One region of the uncultured Intestinibacter sp. genome, then DNA from elsewhere that is predicted to be linked to it. Evidence: riboswitches for the same ligand, from Rfam matches in the RefSeq annotation. Region 1 holds a riboswitch; each other region holds the start of a gene.
What was found. Region 1 has a riboswitch for cobalamin ahead of RDX53_RS01365 (metal-sensitive transcriptional regulator). Riboswitches for the same ligand answer to the same signal wherever they lie in the genome.
Positions count from the first base shown of each region.

Region 2: it holds a riboswitch for cobalamin, as region 1 does, so the genes downstream of both, RDX53_RS03185 (energy-coupling factor ABC transporter permease) here and RDX53_RS01365 (metal-sensitive transcriptional regulator) in region 1, are expected to answer to the same signal.
Region 3: it holds a riboswitch for cobalamin, as region 1 does, so the genes downstream of both, RDX53_RS03010 (cobyric acid synthase) here and RDX53_RS01365 (metal-sensitive transcriptional regulator) in region 1, are expected to answer to the same signal.

Region 1 is NZ_CABQXJ010000004.1:22,777-26,065, forward strand. Features, by position in the region: gene RDX53_RS01350 (threonine/serine exporter ThrE family protein) at 1-704, shown strand, start outside; gene RDX53_RS01355 (threonine/serine exporter family protein) at 709-1,191, shown strand; gene RDX53_RS01360 (SoxR reducing system RseC family protein) at 1,241-1,669, opposite strand; gene RDX53_RS01365 (metal-sensitive transcriptional regulator) at 1,681-1,974, opposite strand; cobalamin riboswitch at 2,328-2,524, opposite strand; gene dinB (DNA polymerase IV) at 2,655-3,289, opposite strand, start outside.
Region 2 is NZ_CABQXJ010000009.1:46,645-49,933, forward strand. Features, by position in the region: gene RDX53_RS03180 (nitric oxide reductase activation-like protein) at 1-967, shown strand, start outside; cobalamin riboswitch at 1,215-1,394, shown strand; gene RDX53_RS03185 (energy-coupling factor ABC transporter permease) at 1,636-2,325, shown strand; gene RDX53_RS03190 (energy-coupling factor ABC transporter substrate-binding protein) at 2,325-2,645, shown strand; gene cbiQ (cobalt ECF transporter T component CbiQ) at 2,709-3,289, shown strand, end outside.
Region 3 is NZ_CABQXJ010000009.1:5,379-8,667, forward strand. Features, by position in the region: gene cobS (adenosylcobinamide-GDP ribazoletransferase) at 1-255, shown strand, start outside; gene RDX53_RS03005 (histidine phosphatase family protein) at 274-882, shown strand; cobalamin riboswitch at 878-1,043, shown strand; gene RDX53_RS03010 (cobyric acid synthase) at 1,197-2,735, shown strand; gene RDX53_RS03015 (cobyrinate a,c-diamide synthase) at 2,745-3,289, shown strand, end outside.

The DNA.
Region 1 (3,289 bases):
GTGTAGAAACATCTCGTGCGGAAGACAGTGTTTTAAGAGTTTGTACTTCTCGTGGATACAGACATATTAATGTATTTACAACTCCTACGTGTATAATAATTGCAGATGATAAGTTCGACGGATTGTCATTTATGAGAACTATAAAGCGTAGAAGTATCGACTTAAACAAAATAGACCTTTTAAATACTGTATCTAGAGATTTTGTTCAAAACCCTGAAATGACAACTGATGAAGCGATTAATAAACTAAAAAAAATAGCTACTTTACCTCCACCATATGGAATAATTTCTTTTTATGCGGGGACTGCAATTTCTTCTGCATGTTTCGCTTATTTAATAGGTGGTACAAGTATAGCAGATTTTTTACTTACATTAATAATCTCAGTTGTTGGAACTATTATATATAATGGAATAATGAAACTTAACTCTATGGCATTTATGGCTACATTAGTATCTTCATTTGCAATAGCTACGTTTGGGGTTGCTTTTTGTCAGATTGGAATTTTACATGACCCTAAAATGCTTATAGTAGGTTCTATAATGCCTCTACTTCCTGGAGTTGCTTTCGTAAAAGGGCTTAGGGATTTAATATCTGGTGATTTAGTTTCTGGTGTTTCTCGTGTATTTGAAGCATTTTTAACAGCAGGAGCTATAGCTGTAGGAGTCGGTGTTGTACTTGATTTTTGGATTAAAATTGGAGGTTGATTAAATGACTATTAAAGATTTAATAATAAACTTTATATTTTCATTTGCAGTTACAGCAGGTTTTTCTATATTCTTTAATGCACCTAAAAAATCACTTATTCCATGTGGTATAGTAGGTGGTATAGGATGGTGTACTTATGTTGTTATGGCTAACTCAGAATATATTTCAAATGTATTTTCTATGGTTATAGCATCTGCTGTTGTTTCATTATTTAGTGAAATTTTAGCTCGTAAATTAAAATATCCAGCTATAAACTTTATAATACCTGGAATACTTCCACTTGTGCCTGGTCTTGGATTATATAATACTATGTATTCATTAGTTCAAAAAGATTATGCACTTGCTGTATCTACTGGAACGGATTCTCTATTTAAAAGTACTGGAATAGCAATCGGAATTCTTATAATTACATCTTTTACAAAAACTTATTATATACTTGTTAAAAAGATGCATTTAAAAAAACTTGAAGAAAAGTTAGAAAAATAGGGGTTTTGTGGCTGTGGTTTATTAATCACAGCTACAAAACCCCTTATATTTAAATTATTCTCACTACTATAGGAATATAATCTCTGCTCTCTCTATATTTTTTATCGTTTTTTCTTAGATAAAGATAGCTTAAAAATGTACATAATAATCCACATAGTCCACTTAATAATTCTATTGGACCGTTAAAGTTTATATTATTAAGTACAAAAAAGCATATAGCTGTCCCTGCAATTAAAAATACTAGTGGCAACATATATGCCAACATAGTTGCTTTCATTACTTTTACACTATCCATACTAACTTCTACGTGATCCCCTACTTTTGCTCCAATTTGATTGTCGACTTCTACTATTAAATCTTGACTTTCTGAAGTTAATTTTGCACATTTACCACATGAAGCACATGCAGAATGTCTTTGCATACGCATTTTAGCAGTTTTATCATCTACTATTTCAACTATAAACCCCTGTTGATTCATAATAGCCCCCCCTATTTTGTGAATTTTTTTATTGTATCCATTAATTCCTTAATTGCCGCTTCACTTTCTTCTTCATTTCCATATTTTATATCATTAGAAACACAGCCCTTAATATGGTTTTCTAGTATCATTGTGCCTACATTATCTATAGCAGATCTAATTGCTGATATTTGAACTAATATATCTACACAATATCTATCATCTTCTACCATTTTTTGAATTCCTTTTACTTGTCCTTCAATTCTCTTAAGCCTTCTATTTAGTGCAGCTTTGTCATTTCCTTTAGCCAATTTTTTTTCACTCATTATTTAACACCTCTTATTAGTGATATATATTATTATATCATTAAAAAAGTGTAAATTTAACTCCTAAAAATTATTCATTTTCATATTTCAAAAAATGGTTTATTATATATTTTTTATTATTTTAAAATCTTACTAATATGTTTAACTTTAAATATCTAAGTTACTAAATATTACACTTTCTTTTTATTAAATTTATCCAATAAAATAAGACTCACAAATTGAATTAATGTTCTTTTATTATTCACAAAAAAAGAACCATTTTCTTCGGTCCCAAAAAAATCTATAATATGTATATTGTCTATTTTCCGCGCGATTATAAATAACCCATATTACAGTATTTCTCTCCCTCCGAAAGAGCATGTATTATTTTAGGCAGGTCTCCTGGCTTGAAATCATCCTACTTGCTTCTCCTTCCCGATTTAACAGTGGAGGTTAAGTTCTCCAAAACCTTAAGCTTTCGTCATTCTTACAGTAGCGGGGGCTGCTGTGGCTTTTCACCACATTCCCTTTTAAGTATTGTTTTAAATACACCTTGAACAATATTCAATTCGTGAATCTTATTCAAAAAATCTATACAACAATGTGTATACTTAATTATATCCTTATTTTACAATTTTTTCAATAAATTATAATACTTTATGATATGCTATTTTATTATACAATATTTAAATAAATTTATTTTAATCATCTTTATCAGTGCTTATATTTTTCATATATTCAAATAGTGTTATATTGTGTGTACTCTCATTTATATCTATTAAATTTGATAAAGTTACACCGACTAAACGTATTTGTAGATTATTACACTGTATATTTCTAAATAGATTGTATATATTTTTTCTTATATCTTTATGTGAGTTTATTCCGTATTCTAGACTTGTACTGCGCGTTATTTGTGTAAAATCCTCAAACTTCATCTTAAGTGTGACTGTTTTGCCTAATTTATTTAAATACATAATTCTATTGCTTACATCTAGGCATAATTCATCTAATATATTTACAAGTTCTTCTTCATCTAATCTGTAATTGTGGTCTAGTGTTGTTTCTGAACCTACAGATTTACGTTCTCTATATGGTTCAACAGGTCTATTATCTATTCCTCTCGCAAAATTATAATAAATATATCCTCTGCTTTTAAACAATTTTTCTAATTCATATAAACTAAGTTGTCTAAGATCATATCCATTATTTATTCCCATAAGTTTTAGTGTTTTAGCAGTTACCTTTCCAATACCAAAAAACTTTTGTATTTGTAATTTATCTAAAAAATCTTGAGCATTATCTGGAATTATTACTGTAAATCCATTTGGTTTAT
Region 2 (3,289 bases), on a different contig from region 1:
ATACTATTATGGAAAATCATACTTAAATGAAGGCGATAGAAGAAAAATAGAATCTAGAAATTGTAGAAATGTTCATGAAGGATGCAGACTTCATTTTACTGATGGAGTTTTGAGATCACATTGTGAAAATGCGTTCCAATTAAAATATGTAACTAGACAAAAGGATAATAACTTATTTGAATTTCAATATAAAATGAAGGTATATAGAAGACAAATAAATAAGCTTAGAGAATGTTTTTCTAGATTATTAATAGAAGAAAGTTCGTCTGATAGACTTTATTCTGATTGCGGAACAATATATGCAAATAAAGCGTGGAGAATAGGACGAAGTAGTAATAACAAGATATTTTATAAAGATGTAGACAATGGAAAAGGAAGATATGTTATAGATATACTACTCGATTCAAGTGGTTCACAAACATCAAAACAATTTATGGTTGCGATACAAGCATATATATTATCTGCTGCACTTACACTCGCTGGGATTCCAAACAGAGTTATGGGGTTTCAAAGTTTTCTTGATTATACAATATTAAAACGATTTAGGGATTATAACGATAATGTCAGAAAGTGTGAGGATATATTTGAATATTACTGTTCTGGAAATAATCGAGATGGTCTTGCGATAAAAGCAACTTGTGATGGACTATTAGAAAGAGAAGAAGAAAATAAAATTTTAATTGTACTTAGTGACGGTAAACCAAACGATGTAAAAATAGGTAAAGACAGTTCAAGAAGTATAAGAGGAGAAATGTCTTATAAAGGTATAGTAGGAATTAAAGATACTGCTATGGAAGTTAGAAAAGCTAGAAAAAGAGGAATAATGGTATTAGGAGTTTTTACAGGAAAAGAAATTGACCTAGAGGCAGAAAAGAAAATCTATGGAAAAGACTTTATTTATATAAAAGATATACAGAGATTTTCAGATATTGTATCTACCTATTTGAAAAAGGTAATAATTAACTAGATAACTAAACGGAATTAATAAATTAAAAAAGACTTTATAAGCTATATCAAAAATATAAAATCGTAATTAGAATTAAAAAACAACATATTATATAGTTAAACTTACATAATCATATAATTACAATGTAATATTAATTTAAAATATAAAAAGATTATAGACTATAACAAATTGGAATTGTGAAAACCATCACATTTTGTCTGTTTATGCTATACTTTAAATATATTCTCAAGATGGAATATGTTGGTATTAAAATTAAAATTTTTTAGGTTCTACATTAGATTAATAGGGAAAGAGGTGTAAATCCTCTACAGCCCCCGCTACTGTAATGTTGACGATTCCCTCAGTTACCACTGTGATCTAAAATCATGGGAAGGGAGGGATAGAATGAGACTAAGTCAGGAAACCTGCCTAATAAATAAAAGAATTTCTCCGGGGTTGGAGATAATATCTTAATTAAGGAATAATTTTTAAACTTATTTAAGGATATTGCCTAACTCAGAGTAGTTAGGTTTTTTATTTTTAGAATTATTATTTAAATAATGGGAGTTATAGACAAAATTTATTATCATAAATAAGATATTATCAGTTCTTAATACACAACATTTTCAAATATATTATTTTTAAGGGGTAGGTAAATGAGATTACAAAAGACTAATGTGAAATGGTGTATGTTAGCAGCATTTATGCTAGTATTAGCTCCGACAGTTTCAGGCGCTATGCATATTATGGAAGGATTCTTACCAGTAAAATGGGCAGTAATTTGGTATGTACTATTTATACCATTCTTTGTTGTAGGTTTAAAAAATATAACAAAAGTAGTAAAAGAACATCCAAAGAAAAAATTATTGCTAGCTTTATGTGGTGCATTTGTATTTGTGCTTTCAGCATTAAAAATACCTTCTGTAACAGGAAGTTGCTCACATCCAACAGGGGTAGGACTAGCATCAATATTATTTGGACCTAGCGTAACAGTTGTATTAGGAACAATAGTGTTATTATTCCAAGCGTTATTATTAGCTCATGGGGGAATAACAACTTTAGGCGCAAATGCATTTTCAATGGCGATATTTGGGCCAATCATATCATATTTAATTTGGAAATTATGCAAAGATAAAATCAATAAAAATGTTGCAGTATTTTTAGCAGCATCAATAGGAGATTTAGCTACATATACTTTAACTTCATTACAATTAGGGTTAGCATTCCCTGATCCAGTTGGTGGATTTGCAGTATCTGCTATTAAATTCTTAGGAATATTCTTTATAACTCAAATTCCAATAGCAATAGCAGAAGGGTTATTAACAACTATAATCTATAACTTTATAACTGAAAATGAAGATAAGGAGGTACTAGCATAATGACAACTCATGAAACAAAATCAAAAAAAGGTAATAGTACAAAATTAAATATAATACTATTACTATTAGTATTAGCTATAATAGTAGTGCCTCAAGTAATACAAAGTGATGCAGAATTTGGTGGAGCAGATGGTGAAGCTGAAGCAGCTATCACAGAAATAAATCCAGATTATCAACCATGGTTTAGCAGTTTCTTTGAACCAGCTAGTGGAGAAATCGAAAGTTTACTATTCGCATCTCAAGCAGCACTAGGTGCTGGTATAGTTGGTTACTACATAGGAGCTACTAGAACTAAACATAAAATGAGGGAAGAAAAATAATTTATAATACATTTAGTTTAAGGTATTAGTGAATTCAAATAAATTTAGAAAGAAGATAAATTAATGATAATAGATGATTATGCTTATAAGAATAAATTATTTAAGGTTAACCCTAATATAAAATTTAGTGTAGGTATGTTATTTTTAATAATATCATTAATTAGTCCTTACAACATATTATCAGTATTGATAATATTAGGTATGAGTATTACAATAGTTGGAATTGCCAAAATAGAGGTAAAAGACTATATACATTTAATAAAAATACCATTTGCATTTTTATTAATAAGTATAATTATGATTTTAATAAACTTTTCAACTGATAAATCGATTTTACTTCATTATATAAAAGTGGGAAATTTATATATAGGTGTTTCTAATACATCTATAGACACATCTATACATTTGTTTTTCAGGGCATTGTCTTGTTTAACATGCATATATTTTATAATGTTGACAACACCTTTTAATCAACTTATATTTATATTCAAAAAATTACACTTGCCAGATGTAGTTTTAGAGATATCAATGCTTATGTATAGATTCATATTTATATTTATGGAGGAAGTATTAGATATAAGAACTTCCCAAGAACTTCGCTTTGGATATATAAATTTAAAAAATGGATACCATTCATTTGGGCT
Region 3 (3,289 bases), on a different contig from region 1:
GGAATGCTTATAACAGGTATAGTATATTCTTCTATATTAATTATATTATTTGGAAAATTTATTTTCTTACAACCTATTGCGACAATTATAAAAGTTTTAAGTTCTATTATATTTATAATAGTATTTGCATTATTGTTTAAAAAACATATATATAAAAAGATTGATGGTGTAACTGGAGATATACTAGGTTGCACGATAGAACTTGGAGAAGTATTTTTCTTAATATATACTTATATGCTAATTTCAGTAATTTAGCATTGTAAGGAGAAGAAAATGAAAAAATTAATTTTAGTACGTCATGTACTTACAGAAGATAATAAACTTGCGAAACTCTCTGGTCATATAGATAGTAAAGTAAGTGAAGAAGGAAAGATACAAATAGAAAAAATAACAGGCTTTTTAAGTGATGAAAAAATTGATAAGATATATACTACGACGTCAAGTAGAACTAAAGAGACTGCAAAATATTTAGCTAAAATAAATTCAATAGAAATACAACAGAGTAAGGATTTACAAGAAATTAACTTTGGAGATTTTGAAGGAAAAGACTTCAAAGAAATTCAAAAAGATTATCCTGATGAATTTAACAAAATGATAGAAGAAGGATATGAATATACATATCCAAATGGAGAAAGCTTGGTTGATTGTTTTGAAAGAGTATCAAAAGAAACACAATTTATTTTAGATGAGTCTGATGAAGATGAGACAATCTTAATATGTGCTCATGCAGGGACAATTAGAAATATTTTAACATATTTAATTTCAAATAGTTTTGAATACCATTGGAATTTTAAAATCGACAATGCATCTATAAGTATTGTTGAAATTGATAATGGATTTGCTGTTATTAATAAGTTAAATGAAACAAGTTTTTTAAAATAGAATATTAGATTAATTTTTCTCAGGGAAAAAGGTAAAAGCCTTTACAGCCCCCGCTACTGTGAAACGGATGAAACTATAGAAACCACTGTTTGAGAAAATGGGAAGGTGTAGGAGTAGGATGATGTTAAGTCAGGATACCTGGATTAATTAATTTATTAGAGTTAAAATCTCGGGGTGAAGATTTTTTTATAAATACAAAAAATCCTAATCTCGTTATTAGGATTTTTTTGTTAGTTTTCTAAATATATATACGATAAATATAGATTTATTTTAGTTAATATATAGCGCTACAAATAATAGAAGGGGAAGAGGCTATGAGTAAGAAAATAATGTTTCAAGGAACTGCATCCAATGTTGGGAAAAGTACAATAGTTACAGGTTTAGGTAGAATATTTAAACAAGATGGATATACTGTAATTCCTTTTAAATCTCAAAATATGGCCCTTAATTCATTTATAACAAAGGAAGGACTAGAGATGGGAAGGGCCCAAGTTTCACAAGCAGAAGCATGTGGATTAGAACCAATAGCAGATATGAACCCAATATTACTTAAACCATGTGGCAACAATAAAAGCCAAGTTATAGTAAGAGGAAAGGTAGTTGGAGATATGACTTCTCTACAATACCATGAATATAAGTTAGAGTTAATGGATGTATTGAGAGATATATTTAAAGAATTTGAAGAAAACTACAATATAGTTGTTATGGAAGGTGCAGGAAGTGCAGCAGAAATAAACTTAATGGAAAGAGATATTTCCAATATGGGAATGGCAAGAATAGCAGATGCACCAGTAATATTAGTTGGTGATATTGATAGAGGTGGCGTTTTTGCATCACTTGCTGGAACAATGCTTTTATTAAGCGAAGAAGATAGAAAGAGAGTAAAAGGGGTAATAATAAATAAATTTAGAGGTAGAAAAGAGCTTTTAGATTCCGGAGTAAAAATGTTAGAAGAAATAATAAATGTACCTGTATTAGGTGTTGTACCTTATTGTGATATAAAAATAGAAGATGAGGATAGTGTAACTACGAGATTTAAAAAGCAAATGGCGAGAAATGATATACATATAGAAATTGTTAGAACGCCACATATGTCTAATTTTACAGATTTTAATATATTTGAAACTCAAGAAGATGTAAGTATTAGATATGTAGATTATGGAGAATCTCTAGGAAATCCTGATATAGTAATTATTCCAGGTACTAAAAGTACAATAGATGATTTAATGTTTTTAAGAAATAATGGTCTTGAAGAACAAATAAAGGAATTACATAGAAGAGGAAAATTAGTTATAGGTATTTGTGGTGGATATCAAATGCTAGGTAAAAAATTAAGAGACCCATATCATGTCGAAAGTGATCTAGAGGAAGTTGAAGGGATAGGTCTTCTAGATACTGAAACAACTTTTGAACTAGAAAAGATAACAACTCAAGTTAAGGCAATAATAGATAAAGATTTAAGTGGATATTTAAATAATTTAGAAGGTAAAAAAGTTAAAGGATATGAAATACATATGGGCGTTACCAATAGAGGTAATGAAATAAAAAATCTATGCACAATTACACAAAAATTAGATGAAAAAGTTAATTACACAGAAGGAAGTGTAAACTCAGAGTGCAATGTTTTCGGAACATATCTTCATGGAATATTTGATGATATAGATTTTACTAGAACTATATTAAACAACATAAGAGAAATGAAAGGTCTAGATAAAATAGACAGTAAAGTTAAATCATTTAAAGAATTTAAGGATAAAGAATACGACAGATTAGCAGACTTCTTAAGAGAACATCTTGATATAGAAAAAATATATCAAATAATGCAAGAGCACGAAGAAAGTAAAGGACAATAGGTGGTAGAGATGAAGAAAATATTAATTGCAGGGACAAATAGTGGTGTCGGAAAGACAACTATTTCATTAGGTATAATGCAAGCACTTACAAAAAGAAAACTACAGGTACAACCATTTAAAGTTGGACCAGATTATATAGATCCTTCTTATCATACTTTTATAACAGGAAGATATTCTAGAAATTTAGATTCCTATATGCTTGAAGATGAAAAAATAAAGTATATAGTAAAAGAAGCATCTAAAGATGCTGATATAGCAGTAGTAGAAGGCGTAATGGGATTATATGATGGATATGGAATAGATTTAAATGATTGCACAAGTTCATATACATCAAAAATGTTAAAAGCACCAGTTATATTAGTCATAAATGCAAAAGCTATGGCCGCATCTTCTGCAGCTATGGTTTTAGGATATAAAATGCTAGATACTGATGTAAATATAAAAGGTGTTATAACTAATAATGTAAAAAGTGAAAGTCATTACAATACTTTAAAAAGTGCTATCGAAAAATACACAGGCATAGAAGTTTTAGGATATTTTCCACCAAATAAAGA